Regions from separate parts of the Amycolatopsis sp. NPDC005003 genome, predicted to be linked through region 2. Evidence: riboswitches for the same ligand, from Rfam matches in the RefSeq annotation. Region 2 holds a riboswitch; the other holds the start of a gene.

Region 1 (8,454 bases), on a different contig from region 2:
GCTCCGCAGCGCGGTCTTGATCGTCTTCGACATCACCGCCGTGACACTGCTGGTCCTGGGCCTGGTGCTGCCCGATCCGGGCGTGACGCTGTGCGGGATCATCGCCCTGACCGCGACCGTCTGGACCCACGTGGCGCGGCACAAGATCTGAGGCAGACTGGGCGGCGTGAAGTGGGTCCTGCACGTCGACCTCGACCAGTTCATCGCCGCGGTCGAGATCGCCCGCCACCCCGAGCTGCGCGGGAAGCCCGTCGTGGTCGGCGGCAACGGCGACCCCACCGAGCGCGCCGTCGTCGCGACGGCGTCGTACGAAGCCCGCGAGTTCGGCGTCCAGTCCGGCATGCCGCTGCGGATCGCCGCGAAGCGCTGCCCGGACGCCGTGTTCCTGCCCAGTGACCCGGACGCCTACCTCGAGGTCTCGGCGCGGGTGATGGCCGCGGTGCGGGAGCTGCCGGTGGTGGTCGAGGTGCTGGGCTGGGACGAGGCCTTCGTCGGGGCGGAGACGGCCGACCCGGAGGCGCTGGCCGTCGCGATCAAGGAGGCGGTGGCGCGCGAGACGGACCTGTCGTGTGCGGTCGGGATCGGCGACAACAAGCTGCGGGCCAAGCTCGCCACCGGGTTCGGCAAGCCGGGCGGGATCTACCGGCTGACGCAGGAGAACTGGTGGGAGGTGATGGCGGCCCGCCCGACCGACGCGCTGTGGGGCATCGGCGGCAAGACGGCGAAGAAGCTCGCCGCGTTGGGGATCACCACTGTGCTGGATCTGGCCGGCGCCGATCCGGCGGAGCTGGCGGCCCGGTTCGGCCCGAAGACCGGCCCGTGGCTGCGGCTGCTCGGCGGCGGCATCAGCGACGCCGAGGTGAGCGCGACCCCCTGGGTGGCCCGGTCACGCAGCCGCGAGACGACGTTCCAGCGTGACCTGACGGACCCGGCGGAGATGGCGGCCGAGGTCTCGGCACTGGCGAAGCGGGTCGCCCAGGACGTGCTCGAGGAGGGCCGCCCGGCGGCGCGGGTGGCGGTGAAGGTGCGGTTCGTGCCCTTCCTGACCCACACGCACAGCGTCACGCTGCCGGAGCCGACGTCGGACGCCGGCGAGCTCGAGCGCGCGGCGCAGGAGGTGCTCGGGATGTTCGAGCTCACCCGGGCGGTGCGGCTCCTGGGCGTGCGGGCCGAGTTCCCGCGCGACGGCTCGTGAGTGGTAATTCGGGTTAGAACCCGAATTACCACTCACGAGCCGGACGCGAGGTTCTCCGGCAGCGGCAACGGCCGGTCCGGATCCAGCCGGACCCCGCCCGCCCGCAGCGTGTGGTCCAGCATCGCCCAGATCGTGCCCGTGAGCTGGGCGGTCAGCTGGGGCAGGGTGAGCGTGCCCGGGTGGTCGAGCCAGCGGGTCGTCGCCGATTCGACGTAGCCGACCAGACCGAAGGCGATCGTGTCGGCCGGGGCCGGGTCCAGCCCGAACGCCGTCAGGTAGCCGGCGAACAGGCGGCTGAGGTGGCGGGCGATCGCGCCGCGGACGTCGGGGCCGTCCGGTGTGCCGCGGGCCAGGTAGCGGTGCAGGTGGGCGTGCTCGGTCAGCCAGCGCAGGTGGGTCGAGATCACCGTGGAGATCATCTCGTTCGGCGAGCCCTCGGGGTGCCAGAGCGGGGCCAGGTCGGCCGTCACCAGCTCGGCCGCCCGCTGCGCGATCGCGCGCCGCAGGTCGGCCGCGTCGGCGAAGTGGCGGTACAGGCGGGTGCGGGCGACGCCGGCGCGTTCGGCGATCTGCTCGGTCGAGACGTCCGGGCCGTGCTCGGCGATGGCGGCGAGCGCGGCGTCGACGAACTCGGCACGCCGTCGCTCCTGCTGGCCCGCCCAGCGCGTCGCCCGTCCGTCGACCTTGGTCACGGCGAAAGCCTACTCACGCCCCCCATGGCGGTGTACGCTGCCGAAGTAACTAGTACACCGCGTACCCCCTATTTTGGAGGCCGCCATGGGCGTCGAGGCCCAGGACCGGGACGTCACCGCGGCTCGCCTGCTCAAGAGCTCCGCGAAGAACTCCTACGACCCGTACGTCGACGTCGACTGGACCGCGCCGCTCGCCGAAGGCAAGGCGTACATGCCGCTCGAGCGCGTCTCCCTCTACGGCACGGACCTCTGGGCGAAGCTGACGCCGGAGCAGCGGATCGAGCTCTCCAAGCACGAGATCGCCAGCATCATGAGCGTCGGCCTGTGGTTCGAGATCGTCCTGATGCAGCTGCTCGCCCGGTACGTCTTCGACCTCGACGCGCGCACCGAGCACGCGCAGTACGCGATGACCGAGATCGGCGACGAGACCCGGCACTCGGTGATGTTCGCCCGCACCGCGCAGCGGCTCGGCGTGCCGCGGTACGGCGTCCCGCAGGTGGTGCACCGCGCCGCGAAGGTGTTCGGCGCGACCGCCGCCGGGCCGTCGATGTTCGCCAGCGTGCTCGTCGCGGAGGAGACCACCGACCGGCTCCAGCGGTCGATGATGGACGACGACGGCATCCAGCCGCTGATCCGCTCGGTCAACCGCATCCACGTGGTCGAGGAGGCCCGGCACGTCCGGTTCGCCAAGGAGGAGGTGCTGCGCGAGACGCCGAAGCTGTCGAAGACGGCGCTGCGGCGGCACCGGCTGCGGACCGCGCTGGTCGCCTTCGGCGTGATCGACAGCATGGTCGACGCGCGGATCTACCGCAGCGTCGGCATCGCCCCGCGCGAAGGCCGCGCCGCGGCGCTGGCGAACCCGCACTTCCACGAGACGCGCCGCTGGATGGCGGAGAAGATCGTGCCGTTCCTGCGCGACACGGGTCTGATCGGCGGCCGCTCGGAAGGCATCTGGCGGCGCGCGCACCTGCTCTGAACGTCGAATGCCGAATTGCCGTTCCGCGCCGGCCCGGACTGCGCCACCATGACCCGGTGACCGCCGATTCCCCGCCAGGCTCGTGGCAGGACTTCCCGCTCGAACCCGCACCCGGGCAGCAGACGCAGACCCCGGTGCCGCGCCGCTCGCCGCTCGCCCGGCCGGCGGTGACCGGCCTGATCGGCCTCCTGGCCGGCGCGCTCCTGGTCGGCGTGCCGTGGCTGGCGCTGAGCCTGCTCGGCGGCCCGAGCGGCGAACCGCTGACCGCCCCGGCGACCCTCGGCGGGCTCGGCCACGCCCAGGATGCGATCGCGAAGGTCGACAAGGCCAAGGGGCAGGCCATGATCGACCGGATCACGAAAGCCGACCGGGAGACCGCGGCCCGCGCGTCGGCGGCCTACGGCGGCGCCGGCGCGGTCGTGCAGCAGTACCAGGACGACCGGCTGCGGCGCTCGTTCCAGCTGCTCGCGGTCCGTGCGCCTTCGCCGGGGCTCGTGGTGCCGTACGAAGACCCCGAGGCACTGGGCCTGGCCACGCCGAGCAACGAGCTCGTGCGCTTCGGGGACGTGCAGTGCCTGGTGCACCACGACCCGGTGAACGCCGGATCGACGCCCGACCCGGAGGGGTCCTCCGTCCGGACCTGCCAGCGCGTCGGCCCGGACCTCACCGTGACGTTGCGGAGCCTGAGCTCCGAAGGCAACCGCGACCCGCGGGAAATGGCTGGGCTCGTCGAAGAGGCCTGGGCGATACTCGCCCGGTGATCACCATCCGAACCGCCCGCGAAGACGACGAAGCCGCGCTCGCGAAGCTCGACGAGCGCACCTGGACCCCGGACGTCTCCCCCGCTCCCGCGCCGCCGCCCGGCACCCCTTTCTTCGGCGACGGCACGCGGCCCGAGGACGTCCTGGTCGCCGAGCACGACGGCGTGGTCGCCGGGTACGTCCGCCTCGGCGAGGGGTTCGGCATCCCCGCCCACCGGCACGTGGCGGTGATCGACGGGCTCGCCGTCGACCCGGACCGCCGGCGGCTCGGCATCGCGCGGCAGCTCGTCGAGGCCGCCGTGGCCGAGGCGCGCCGCCGGGGCGCCCGCAAGGTGACGCTGCGGGTGCTCGGACCCAACACCGGCGCCCGCCGGGTCTACGAGCGGTGCGGGTTCGTCACCGAAGGCGTGCTGCGGGGCGAATTCCACCTCGACGGCACCGACGTCGACGACGTTCTCATGGCCCGCTCGCTCGCTTGACAGCCTCGCCGCGGCTTTGCCATCCTGGTTCCGGGCCGAGAGGCGCTGCGACGGAAATCCTTCCGCCACGCTCGGCCCGAGACCACGACTCCAAGGGCGCCTCCCGCGAGGGAGGTGCCCTTTTCGTTGTCCACAAGGACTTCGCGCCTCCCGAGCGTTCCGTCGACGATTTCCGGAGTGCACCGAAGAATGAGTGACAAACTGCAGACCACGGGCGGCCTCGACTTCGCCGTGGCCGACCTGTCCCTGGCCGACGCCGGCCGCACCCAGCTGCGGCTGGCCGAGCACGAGATGCCCGGCTTGATGGCCATCCGCCGCGAGTACGCGGCCGCTCAGCCGCTGAAGGGCGCCCGCATCGCGGGGTCGCTGCACATGACCGTGCAGACCGCCGTGCTGATCGAGACGCTGGTGGCGCTCGGCGCGCAGGTGCGCTGGGTGTCCTGCAACATCTTCTCCACGCAGGACGAGGCCGCCGCGGCCGTCGTCGTCGGTCCGGAAGGCACCGTCGACGCGCCGGCCGGCACCTCGGTGTTCGCGTGGAAGGGCGAGACGCTCGAAGAGTACTGGTGGTGTACCGACCAGCTCTTCGCCTTCCCCGGCGGCGAGGCCCCGAACATGATCCTCGACGACGGCGGCGACGCCACCCTGCTCGTCCACAAGGGAGTCGAGTTCGAGGCGGCGGGCGCGGTGCCGCAGCCGTCCGAAGAGGACCCCGAGGAGTACGGGATCATCCTGGAGACGCTGCGCGCGAGCCTCGCCGCCGACGCCGGCCGCTTCACCCGGATGGCCAAGGAGATCCGCGGCGTCACGGAGGAGACCACCAACGGCGTCAAGCGGCTCTACAAGCTCGCCAAGGACGGCGAGCTGCTCTTCCCCGCGATGAACGTCAACGACTCCGTCACGAAGTCCAAGTTCGACAACAAGTACGGCATCCGGCACTCCCTTGTGGACGGCCTGAACCGGGCCACCGACGTGATGATCGGCGGCAAGCGCGTGGTCGTCTGCGGCTACGGCGACGTCGGCAAGGGCGCGGTCGAGGCGCTGCGCGGGCAGGGCGCCCGGGTCTCCGTCACCGAGATCGACCCGATCTGCGCGCTGCAGGCGGCGATGGACGGGCTCGACGTGGTCGACCTCGACGACGTGGTGGCCCACGGTGACATCTTCATCACCACCACCGGCAACTTCGGCATCATCTCGGCGGACCAGATGAGCCGGATGAAGCACAACGCGATCGTCGCGAACGTCGGGCACTTCGACAACGAGATCGACATGGCCGGGCTGGCCAAGCTGCCCGGGATCGTGAAGAAGGAGATCAAGCCGCAGGTGCACGAGTGGACGTTCCCGGACGGCCACGCGATCATCGTGCTCTCCGAGGGCCGCCTGATGAACCTCGGCAACGCGACCGGCCACCCGTCGTTCGTGATGTCCAACTCGTTCACCAACCAGGCCATCGCGCAGATCGAGCTGTTCACCAAGCCCGGCGAGTACGCCACGGACGTCCACCGGCTGCCGAAGCACCTCGACGAAAAGGTCGCCCGCCTGCACCTGGACGCGCTCGGGGTGAAGCTCACCAAGCTCACGAAGGCGCAGGCCGAGTACATCGGCGTCGACGTCGAGGGTCCGTACAAGCTCGATCACTATCGGTACTGATCCGGGGTTTGCTCCGAGATTGCTCCATTCGCCGTAGTTTGGTTTATCGGGAAACTGGCCATCCTCCCGGCGAGAGCGCATCCGCCCGGACGGCACGGAGCCGGGCCGGGTCTCATGCGAAGGAGTGTGTCAAGTGATCATTCTCGGTGTGATTCTCCTCGTCATCGGGTTCATCGTGGGCATCCCGGTGCTGTACACCATCGGTATCATTCTCGCGGTGGCCGGCGTGGCACTGGCCATCCTGGGCGGCACGGGCCGCCGGATCGGTGGCCGGGCGCACTGGTACTGATCCCGAGACCTCGCCAACGGCCTGGCGGGTCGGCTGCATTGCCGACCGCGCCAGGCCGTTCGGCCGTCTGCACCATGAATCGCCGCGAGCCCGATTCCGCCGGAATTTCGCCGGTGAAAAACACACTGACGGATTTTCGGGTCACGTGAACGGAGAACGCCGGCAAGAAGAAAAGGGTCCTCCGGCTCCGAGGGGGAGGGAGAGCCGAAGGACCCCGTTAGTGTTAGCACATCGCCAAGCCGCTGTACACAGCTGCATACACGATCGTGTGATCACCTGGACGGGTTCGAAGGCCGCGAAGGCCTCCCCGGCGGGCGGAGAACCCGGCCGGGAAGGCCTTCACGGATCCTGGCGGGAGGCTCAGGAAGCTCGGCGCAGCAACGACTTCCGCGGCACGGCGGCGCAACCGCACCCGCCGCCCACGCCCTGGCAGTCGACGATCAGCCCGTGGCGCACGCGGTCTCCGTCCGCACAGGCCGGCTCGGTGCATTCGGCGAACCCGCCTTCCGGGTGCACCACCAGCGTGCCGTGGCAGTGATCGATCCCGGCGTCACAGGACGCGCACTCCATGTCCGCACCGCCTTTCCGCGCTCGTGGACTACGTGCCACCCAAAGTAGGACCGGGAAGCACGCCGGCACGGTAGCCGGGCGGCGTGTCGGCAAAACCACCCGTCCGAGCGGTTTCAGGCGGACTTCGGCGCCCGCTTGCGGGCGGCCGGCTTCTTCTTCGCCGGTTTGGCGTCCTCTTCGGACGCTTCGGACGCCTCCGAAGAGGACTGACGCGACTTCTTCGCGGCGTCCACACTGGCCTGCAGCGCCGCCATCAGGTCGACGACCTCGGCCTTGGCGGTGACGGCGGCGGGCTTGGTCGTCTCGTCGCCGGCGACCTTGGCCTCGATCATCTCTTCGAGGGCCTCGCGGTAGTGGTCGTGGTACTTGTCCGGTTCGAACACCGGCTCGGCCAGCGAGTCGATCAGCGACCCGGCCATGCTGACCTCCTGCGGCCGGATCTGCGGCGGGTCGTCGCGCAGGAACGGGAAGTCGGGCTCGCGGACCTCGTCCGGCCACAGCATCGTCGTCATCACCAGCACGTCGGCGTGCACGCGCAGCACCGCCATGCTCTCCCGCTGGCGGACCGCGACCTTCGCGATGGCGACCTGGCTCGACTTGTGCAGCGCGTCCCGCAGCACGACGTACGGCTTCACCGCGTTCTTCTGCGGCTCCAGGTAGTAGGTCCGGTCGTACTGGATCGGGTCGATCGACTCGAGCGGCACGAACTCCAGCACGTCGATCGTGCGCTGGGTGGACAGCGGCAGCTCGGCCATCTCCGCGTCGGTGATCACCACCATCTCGCCGTCGGGCAGCTCGTAGCCCTTGGCGATCTCCGCGTACGGCACTTCCTGGCCGTCGATCGTGCAGAACCGCTTGTACTGGATGCGGCCGCCGTCGGCCTCGTGCACCTGGCGCAGGGAGACGTTCTTGTTCTCGGTGGCCGCGTACATCTGGATCGGGATGCTGACCAGCCCGAAGGACACCGAGCCCTTCCACATCGCCCGCATGCCAACTACCTCCGATACGCCACACTGTCGCGTTCACGCTACGTGACAACCGTAGCCCGAATCGTCCCCCAGCGACAGTCCGCGGAGATCGCGATCTAGACCTCTGCCAGGTACTTCTCCCAGAGTGCCGGGTCCATGAACCAGTGCTGGAAGTCCGCCGGGTCGGTGAATCCGTTGGCGAACCGGCGGGCGACCGCGGGGTTCTGCCCCGCCACGCCGAGGATCTGGAGCACGTGCGGGGGCGGCGGAAGGAGGAGCGCGTTGGTCCATTCGGTCACGTGCCGGGCGTACTCCCAGTAGCGCTCGAACGTCGCTTCCATCCAGGCCGCGTCGAACGGCCGGTCACCGTGGGAGACGATCGCGTCGAGGTAGGTCGCCGCGCAGTGGCTCGCGTTGTTCGAGCCCTGCCCGGTGATCGGGTCGTTGGCCACGACGACGTCGGCCATGCCCAGCACGATCGCCCCGCCCGGCAGCGTGCCCACCGGGTGGCGGACCACCGGCGTGTACCCGCCCGCGAGGGTCGCCTTCCCGTCGGTCAGCTCCGCGTCGCGGCAGCGCTCGTACTCCCACGGCACGAACTGCCGCATCAGGTCCAGCAGCCGCCGGAAGTGCTCGTCCGGGCCCGGGTGGTCGTCGAAGCAGTCCAGCGGCCCGCCGGGGACGCCTTCGAAGAAGAGGATGTCGCAGTTCCCGCTCAGCGTGTACGCCGGGATCATGAACAGCTCGCCGGCACCGGGGACGATGTTGAACCGCACCCCCAGCTTGTCCGGGTGCTCCGGCCTGCGGCCCACCCCGTGGGCGTAGGCCAGGGAAAGGGCGCGCATCGGCCGCGTGTACGGCGACCGCCCGGGCA
Region 2 (8,454 bases):
CTTGGTGCCGCTGCCCTTGACGTTCTCGGCGAAGCTCACCAGCCGGTCGGTGGCGTCTTCGCGGCGGTCGAAGAGGACGTCCTCGACCAGCTCGAGGAGGTCCTTGGGGATGTTCTCGTACACGGCGAGCTGGCCGGCGTTGACGATGCCCATGTCCAGGCCGACCTGCATGGCGTGGAACAGGAACGCCGAGTGCATCGCCTCGCGGACCACGTCGTTGCCGCGGAAGGAGAACGAGAGGTTCGAGATGCCGCCGCTGATGTGGACGCCGGGGCAGCGCTCCTTGATCCGGGGCAGCGCGTCGATGAACGCCTTCGCGTAGCCGTTGTGCTCGGCGATGCCGGTGGCGACGGCGAGGACGTTCGGGTCGAAGATGATGTCCTCGCCCGCGAAGCCGGCCTTCTGCGTGAGCAGGTCGTACGCGCGGGCGCAGATCTCGACCTTGCGGTCGGCGGTGTCGGCCTGGCCCTGCTCGTCGAACGCCATCACGACGACGCCGGCGCCGTAGTTCCGGATCGTGCGGGCCTGGGCGAGGAACGGCTCCTCGCCTTCCTTGAGGCTGATCGAGTTGACCACGCCCTTGCCCTGCAGGCAGCGCAGGCCGGCCTCGAGCACGCTCCACTTGGAGCTGTCGACCATCACCGGGATCCGGGCGACCTCGGGCTCGGTGGCGATCAGGTTGAGGAACGTCGTCATCGCCTGCTCGGAGTCGAGCAGGTCGGCGTCCATGTTGACGTCGAGCAGGTTGGCCCCGCCGCGGACCTGCTCCAGCGCGACGTCGACGGCACCCTGGTGGTCGCCGGACTCGATGAGCCGCCGGAACCGCTTGGAGCCGGTGACGTTGGTGCGCTCGCCGATCATCACGAACCCGGTGTCGGCGCCGATGCCGAACGGCTCGAGCCCGCTGAAGCGGGTGTGCGTGCGCGGCGCGGGCACCTCGCGCGGGCTGAGGCCCTTCGCGGCGGCGGCGATCTTCGCGATGTGCCCGGGGGTCGTGCCGCAGCAGCCGCCGACCAGGTTGACCAGGCCGTCGCGGGCGAACCCGCCGATCAGCCCGGCGGTCTCCTCCGGGGTCTGGTCGTAGCCGCCGAACGCGTTGGGCAGGCCGGCGTTCGGGTGGCAGGCGACGTAGGTGTCGGCGATCCGCGAGAGCTCCTCGACGTGCGGGCGCATCTCCTCCGCACCGAGCGAGCAGTTCACCCCGACGACCAGCGGTTTCGCGTGCTCGATCGAGCTCCAGAACGCCTCGACGGTCTGGCCCGAGAGCGTCCGGCCGCTCAGGTCGACGATCGTCACGGAGATCCACAGCGGCAGGTGCGGCGCCACCTCGCGCGCGGCGGCGATGGCGGCCTTGCAGTTCAGCGTGTCGAAGATCGTCTCGATCAGCAGCAGGTCGGCGCCGCCCTCGGCGAGCCCGGCGATCTGCTCGGCGTAGGCCGCCTTGACCTGCTCGAACGTGACCGCGCGGAACGCCGGGTCGTCGACCTTCGGCGACAGGCTGAGCGTGACGTTCAGCGGGCCGATCGAGCCGGCGACGAACTTGCCGCCGGCTTCGTCGGCGGCCTGGCGGGCCAGCTGCGCGCCGCGGACGTTCATCTCGTGGACGTACGCCTGCAGCCCGTAGTCGGCCTGGCCGATGCTGGTGGCGGTGAAGGTGTTGGTCGTGGTGATGTCCGCGCCCGCGGCCAGGTACTGGCGGTGGACGTCGAGGATGACGTCCGGGCGGGTGAGGTTCAGCAGGTCGGGGTCGCCGGTGACGTCGTGGGTGTGCTCGCCGAAGCGGTCGCCGCGGTAGTCGGCCGGGGTCAGCCCGGCGCCCTGCAGCATCGTGCCCCAGGCGCCGTCGAGCACGGCCACCCGCCGGCCGAGCAGCTCGCGCAACCTTGCTTCGGACTCGTGCGGGGTGTTCACCGGCAGCCTCCCTCGTTCGGGAGGCGCCCTTGGTTGGTCATTCCCGGCCGAGCGTGGCGGACCCGGTGGTCCGTTGCAGCGCCTCTCGACCTGTGGTCCACGGTATCGGAACCGGGCCGGTGGACGCCATCCCGCCCCGCCGTCGCGTCCACTGAGTGGGACAGCGTGCGTCCACAATGGACCATCCAGGTCACCCTGCACCTCCGTCGGCCGGCCGGCCCGTCCACCACCGGTCCCGAGCTTGGCAGCCCGGCATCGAGCACTCCTCAAGGCTACCCAGGGTAGCCGACCGATCCCGAAGCGTGGCGCCGCGTCGGCTTGAAAACTGAAACACGTTCTAATACGCTCCGCGGGTGGACTACGGAATCGTGCTGTTCACCAGCGACCGGGGGATCACCCCGGCGGCCGCGGCGCGCGCCGCGGAAGCCGCGGGGTTCTCGACCTTCTACGTCCCCGAACACACCCACATCCCGGTGAAGCGCGAGTCACCGCACCCGCGCACCGGGGACGCGTCGCTGCCCGACGACCGCTACAGCCGGACACTCGATCCGTGGGTCGCCTTGGCGACGGCGGCCGCGGTCACCGAGCGGATCCGGCTGTCCACCGCCGTCGCGCTGCCGGTCGAGAGCGACCCGATCACGCTGGCCAAGACGATCGCCAGCCTCGACCACCTCTCCGGTGGCCGCGTCACCCTCGGCGCCGGCTTCGGCTGGAACGTCGACGAGCTGACCGACCACGGGGTGCCCGGGAACCGCCGCCGCACCGCGCTGCGCGAGTACCTCGAGGCGATGAGTGCACTGTGGACGCAGGAGGAAGCCGCCTACGACGGGGAGTTCGTCTCCTTCGGGCCGAGCTGGGCGTGGCCGAAGCCGGTCCAGCCGCACATCCCGGTGGTGCTCGGCGCGGGCCCGACCGAGAAGACGTTCCGCTGGATCGCCCGGCACGCGGACGGCTGGCTGACGACCCCGGCCGACACCGACCTGGACGGGCACGTGGCCCTGCTCAAGGGAATCTGGGCCGACGAAGGCCGCGAAGACGCCCCGCTGATCTACGCGCTCGGCGAACGGCCGGACCCGGAACGCCTGGCGCACCTGGCTTCCCTGGGCGTGACCGAAACGATCTTCGGCCTGCCCGACCGCGAGCCGGACGAGGTCGAGGCCTGGATCGGGCGGCTGGCCGGGAAGCTCGGGCTGCGGGTCGTGAGTGGCAAGCCGGGTTGACACCCGGCTCACCACTCACGACGAGCCGCGGCAGACCGCCGTTCCGGTGCCGCGATGACCCCCCGGGGTCAGCTCTTGGCGGCCACGCCCTGGCGCGCCCGCAGGTCGAGCTCGATCTGCTCCAGCGTGCGGCCCTTGGTCTCCGGGACCAGCCACTTGGTCAGCACGAACAGCACCACGTTCACCCCGGCGAAGAGGAACATCGAGCCGCCGATGCCGAGGGACTTCGGGTCGGAGATGATCGGGAACACCGCGCTCACGATCCCCGTCGCCGCCCACAGGACCACGCTGCTGACACCCATGCCGGTGGCCCGGTACTTGAGCGGGAACACCTCCGACATCATCACCCAGACGACCGCGCCCCAGCCGAGCTCGTAGCCGACCAGGTAGAGCACCATCATCACCAGCATCAGCAGGCCGCGCGTGCCGGTGTCGTGGACGTTCAGCACCACCAGGCCGGCCCCCACCAGGGTCAGCACCATGATGACGTTGCCGATGAGCAGCAGCGGCTTGCGGCCCCAGCGGTCCACCACGAACACGACCCACGCGGTGAACAGGAACTTCGTGACGCCCAGCAGGACGCCGGACAGCAGCGCGGCCTGCGTGGCGAAGCCGAGGCCGATGAGCATCGTCGGGAAGTAGGCGTTGATCGCGTTGACGCCGCTGAACTGCTGGCCGATCGCGAGCAGCAGGGCCACGACGAGCATCGGCCGCACGAACCCGGAGAACAGGTCGCGGATCCGCGGCTTCTCCTCGGTGTCGAGCCGGATGACCTCATGGATGGTCGCGATCTCCTCGTCGAGGTCCACGGTGCTGCCGTGCGCGCTGGCCAGCACCCGCCTGGCCTCTTCCTCCTGGCCGTTCTTGACCAGCCACCGCGGCGTCTCCGGCAGGAACACCAGGCCGACGAGCAGGACCACCGCGGGCACGATGGCGCCGGCGAACATCCAGCGCCACGCCGAACTCGGCCCGAGCCAGTAGCTGACCAGGAACGCGATCAGGATGCCCAGCACGATGAAGATCTGGTTGAGCGCGCCCATCGCGCCCCGCCACTTCGCCGGGGCCAGTTCGGACAGGTACGTCGGCACGGTCGACGACGAAAGGCCGATGCCGAGCCCGATGACCAGGCGCGAGAGCACCAGCAGCAGGAACGTCGGCGAGAAGCTCGCCGCCAGCGTGCCCACGATGACGATGGCCGCGGCGACCATGATCGTGCGGCGCCGGCCGAGGGCTTCGTTGGTGCGGCTGGAGAACAGCGCGCCGACGATCGCGCCGACCGACAGGCTGGCGGTGATCACGCCCTTGTCCCAGCTGGTCAGCGCCCACAGTTTCCCGATGAACGGGAGCACCCCCGAGATGACACCCAGGTCGTAACCGAACAGGATGCCGCCGAGCGCGCCGAAGAAGTACAGAGTGGTCCGGCTGATGTGCCGCGCCGGGGCGGTTTGCGTCATTGCCTGGTCGCCTCTTCCGTAGGTCCGGTCCAGCAGCGGCCACCACACTCACACGCCGGAAAATGGCAGGCAAGAAGGTTTCCGATAACAATTCAGAAACCTGATCGACGTTCACGTATGTGATTCCGGCATATCCGGCGCCATCGTTTCGAGAATCCACTGTGGACGGTACCGATCACCGAAATCGTCGAACGCTTTACAACGCTCCGAACGCTGGTTTACCGTCCCTCTGGAAGCGCTCCCAGAGTGTGGAGGCCAAGGTGCACACCGTCGTGCCAGCAACGCATTCCCCGTCCAGGTTCCGCTCGGTGAGACGGCTCTTCGCCGGTGCCCTCGCCGTTCTCGTGCCGGTCGCCGTCGCGGTCACCGTCGGCGCGCCGGCGTCCCCCGCCGCCCCGGCGGCCGCCGCCACCTGGCGCAACGCGGAGATCGCCGGCGGCGGGTTCGTCCCCGGGATCGTCTTCAACCAGACCGAGCCCGGGCTGGTCTACGCCCGCACCGACATCGGCGGGGCGTACCGGTGGAACACCGCGACCGGCCGCTGGACACCGTTGCTGGACTCGGTCGGCTGGACCGGCTGGGGGCACAACGGCGTCGTCAGCCTGGCCACCGACTCCGTCGACCCGAACCGCGTCTACGTCGCGGCCGGGATGTACACCAACAGCTGGGACCCGAACAACGGCGCGATCCTCCGGTCGGCCGACCGCGGCGCCAGCTGGCAGGCGGCCGCGCTGCCGTTCAAGCTCGGCGGCAACATGCCCGGCCGCGGGATGGGCGAACGGCTCGCCATCGACCCGAACCGCAACAGCGTCCTCTACCTCGGCGCGCCGAGCGGCAACGGGCTTTGGCGCAGCACGGACTCCGGCGTCACCTGGGCGAAGGTGACCAGCTTCCCCAACCCCGGCAACTACGCCCCCGACCCGAACGACACGACGGGGTACTCCAGCGACATCGAAGGCGTCACCTGGGTGACGTTCGACCCGACGACCGGCACCCGCGGCAGCACCACGCAGACGATCTACGTCGGCGTCGCGGACAAGCAGAACACCGTCTACCGCAGCACCGACGGCGGCACGACGTGGGCGCGGCTGGCCGGCCAGCCGACCGGGTTCCTGGCGCACAAGGGCGTTCTCGACGCGGCGGGCGGCTACCTCTACCTGGCGACCAGCGACACCGGTGGCCCGTACGACGGCGCCAAGGGCGACGTCTGGAAGTACGCCACGAAGACCGGGACCTGGACGCGGATCAGCCCGATCCCCTCCGACAGCGGCGACGACTACTTCGGCTACAGCGGGCTGACGATCGACCGGCAGCACCCGAACACGCTGATGGTCGCCACGCAGGTGTCGTGGTGGCCGGACGTGATCTTCTTCCGCAGCACCGACGGCGGCGCCACCTGGACCCGGATCTGGGACTTCTCGAGCTACCCGGACCGGTCGCTGCGCTACACCCAGGACATCTCCTCGGTGCCGTGGCTGACCTTCGGCACCCAGCCCGCTCCCCCGGTGCCCTCGCCGAAGCTCGGCTGGATGACCGAATCGGTGGAGATCGACCCGTTCGACCCGAACCACCTGCTCTACGGCACCGGAGCGACGATCTACGGCACCAACGACCTCACGAAGTGGGACAGCGGCGGGAAGATCACCATCAAGCCGGTCGTCGGCGGCCTCGAGGAGACCGCGGTGCTCGACCTGATCAGCCCGCCGTCGGGGGCACCCCTGCTGTCCGGGCTCGGCGACATCGGCGGGTTCCGGCACGACAGCCTCGACGCGGTCCCGGCCACCATGTACACGCAGCCGGTGTTCACCACGACCACCAGCCTCGACTACGCCGAGCTGAACCCGGCGACGATCGTGCGCACCGGCACGCTCGACCGGTCCGCGCGGCCGAACGACAACCGGATCGCCTTCTCCACCGACGGCGGCAAGAACTGGTTCCAGGGCGCCGAGCCGGGCGGCAACGCCGCCGGCGGCACGGTGGCCGCGGCCGCCGACGGCAGCCGGTTCGTCTGGAGCCCGGACGGCATGAACGTCAGCTACTCCGTCGGCTTCGGCAACTCGTGGACGACGTCCACCGGGATCCCGGCCGGGGCGGTGGTCGAGTCCGACCGGGTCGACCCGAAGCGGTTCTACGGGTTCGCGGCGGGCAGGTTCTACGTCAGCACCGACGGCGGCGCGACGTTCACCGCGACCGCGGCCACCGGGCTGCCCGCGGGCTCGGCGCACTTCAAGGCGGTGCCGGGCGGCAAGGGTGACATCTGGCTGGCCGGCGGCTCCGGCACGGCGTACGGCCTGTGGCACTCGACCGACTCCGGAGCGTCCTTCACGAAGCTGGCCGACGTCACCGAAGCCGACAACATCGGGTTCGGCAAGGCCGCGCCCGGCCGGATGTACGCGACGTTGTACGCGATCGCGAAGATCGGCGGGGTGCGCGGGATCTTCCGCTCGGACGACGCGGGCGTCTCGTGGACGCGGATCAACGACGACCAGCACCAGTACGGCAACATCGGGGCGGCGCTGACCGGCGATCCGCGGGTCTACGGCCGGGTCTACGTGGGCACGAACGGCCGCGGGGTGATCGTCGGCGAGTCCGGGGGCACCCAGCCGCCCCCGACGAGCACCACGCCCACCACCACCACGCCCACCACCCCGACGACCACCACCACGCCCACGACGACCACCACCCCGGTGCCGTCGGGGTCCTGCACGGCGGCCTATACGGTCACCAACCAGTGGCAGGGCGGCTTCCAGGCCTCGGTGAAGCTGGGCAACACCGGCACGGCGGCGGTGACCGGGTGGACGGTGACGTGGACGTTCGCCGACGGTCAGCGGGTGACGCAGGCGTGGAACGCCCAGGTCACCCAGACCGGCGCGGCGGTGACGGCACTGGACGCGGGCTGGAACAGGACCATCCCGGCCGGCGGGAGCGCCGAGTTCGGCTTCACCGGGAGTTCGGGGATGGTGAACTCCCGGCCGGGCTCGGTCTCGCTCAACGGGAAGGCCTGTACGACCTCGTGAGCCGGTCCGCGGCGCGAAGGGGGTTTCAACCCACCCCCAGGCGGTTGAAACCCCCTCCCCGCGCCCCCGGTCCGGAGCCCCCGCCCGAGCAGGTGCCGCCTGCTCGGGCGACGTCCCCGGTGAGGTCCACTCTTCCCGGTGCCGACGGCAGCCGCCATTCCTGCCCCACGGACATTTTTTCGGCCGCACACACCCGCTCCGAGCAGCGGAAACGCCATCCGCGAGTACCGGAAATACCCAGCCGGGCGGGCAAAACTTACCCGGCGGACAGCAGCGGGGCCGCGGGTGCTCAGGCGCTCTCCAGCACGACCTTCCCGATGTGCTTCCGGGACTCCAGGTGCTCGAGGGCCCCGGCCACTTCGGCGAAGCCGAACCGGCGGTCGATCACCGGCTTCAGCCCGGTCCGCTCGATCGCGGTGTTCATCGCCTGGAACGTCTCGCGGGAGGCATTGGTCAGGCCGCGCAGGGTCAGCTGCTTGACCAGCACCAGGATCGGGTCGGCGCCGCCTTCGTGGGTCAGGACGCCGGCGACGCTGACGTGCCCACCGTACCGCGCGGCGAGCATCGACTGGCCGATCGTGCCGCCGCCGCCCACGTCGACGACGTGGTCGACGCCGCCGCCGGTCAGCTCCGCCACGGCGGCACCCCACTCCGGGGTGGCGGCGTGGTTGAGCGTCTCGGCGGCGCCGAGCGCGCGGAGCCGCTCGAGCTTCCCGTCCGAACTCGACGTCGAGACGACGTGGGCACCGCCGAGCGCGGCGAACTGCAGCGCGAACGTGGACAGGCCGCCGCTGCCGAGGGTGAGCACGGTCTGCCCCGGCGTCAGCCGGCCTTCCTCGACGACGGCACGCC

What was found. Region 2 has a riboswitch for S-adenosylhomocysteine ahead of metH (methionine synthase). Riboswitches for the same ligand answer to the same signal wherever they lie in the genome.
Region 1: another riboswitch for S-adenosylhomocysteine. It lies ahead of ahcY (adenosylhomocysteinase); the one in region 2 lies ahead of metH (methionine synthase).

Annotation. Positions count from the first base shown of each region.
Region 1 is NZ_JBSGAI010000060.1:22,965-31,418, reverse strand. Features, by position in the region: gene ACWED2_RS42765 (DUF3040 domain-containing protein) at 1-151, shown strand, start outside; gene ACWED2_RS42760 (DNA polymerase IV) at 167-1,195, shown strand; gene ACWED2_RS42755 (TetR/AcrR family transcriptional regulator) at 1,228-1,887, opposite strand; gene ACWED2_RS42750 (AurF N-oxygenase family protein) at 1,973-2,863, shown strand; gene ACWED2_RS42745 (hypothetical protein) at 2,920-3,624, shown strand; gene ACWED2_RS42740 (N-acetyltransferase family protein) at 3,621-4,103, shown strand; S-adenosyl-L-homocysteine riboswitch at 4,135-4,212, shown strand; gene ahcY (adenosylhomocysteinase) at 4,293-5,753, shown strand; gene ACWED2_RS42730 (hypothetical protein) at 5,887-6,042, shown strand; gene ACWED2_RS42725 (hypothetical protein) at 6,403-6,612, opposite strand; gene ku (non-homologous end joining protein Ku) at 6,726-7,601, opposite strand; gene ACWED2_RS42715 (styrene monooxygenase/indole monooxygenase family protein) at 7,697-8,454, opposite strand, start outside.
Region 2 is NZ_JBSGAI010000044.1:27,960-36,413, forward strand. Features, by position in the region: gene metH (methionine synthase) at 1-1,911, opposite strand, end outside; S-adenosyl-L-homocysteine riboswitch at 1,926-2,004, opposite strand; gene ACWED2_RS37890 (LLM class F420-dependent oxidoreductase) at 2,265-3,131, shown strand; gene ACWED2_RS37895 (sugar porter family MFS transporter) at 3,200-4,585, opposite strand; gene ACWED2_RS37900 (cellulose binding domain-containing protein) at 4,894-7,602, shown strand; gene ACWED2_RS37905 (zinc-dependent alcohol dehydrogenase family protein) at 7,892-8,454, opposite strand, start outside.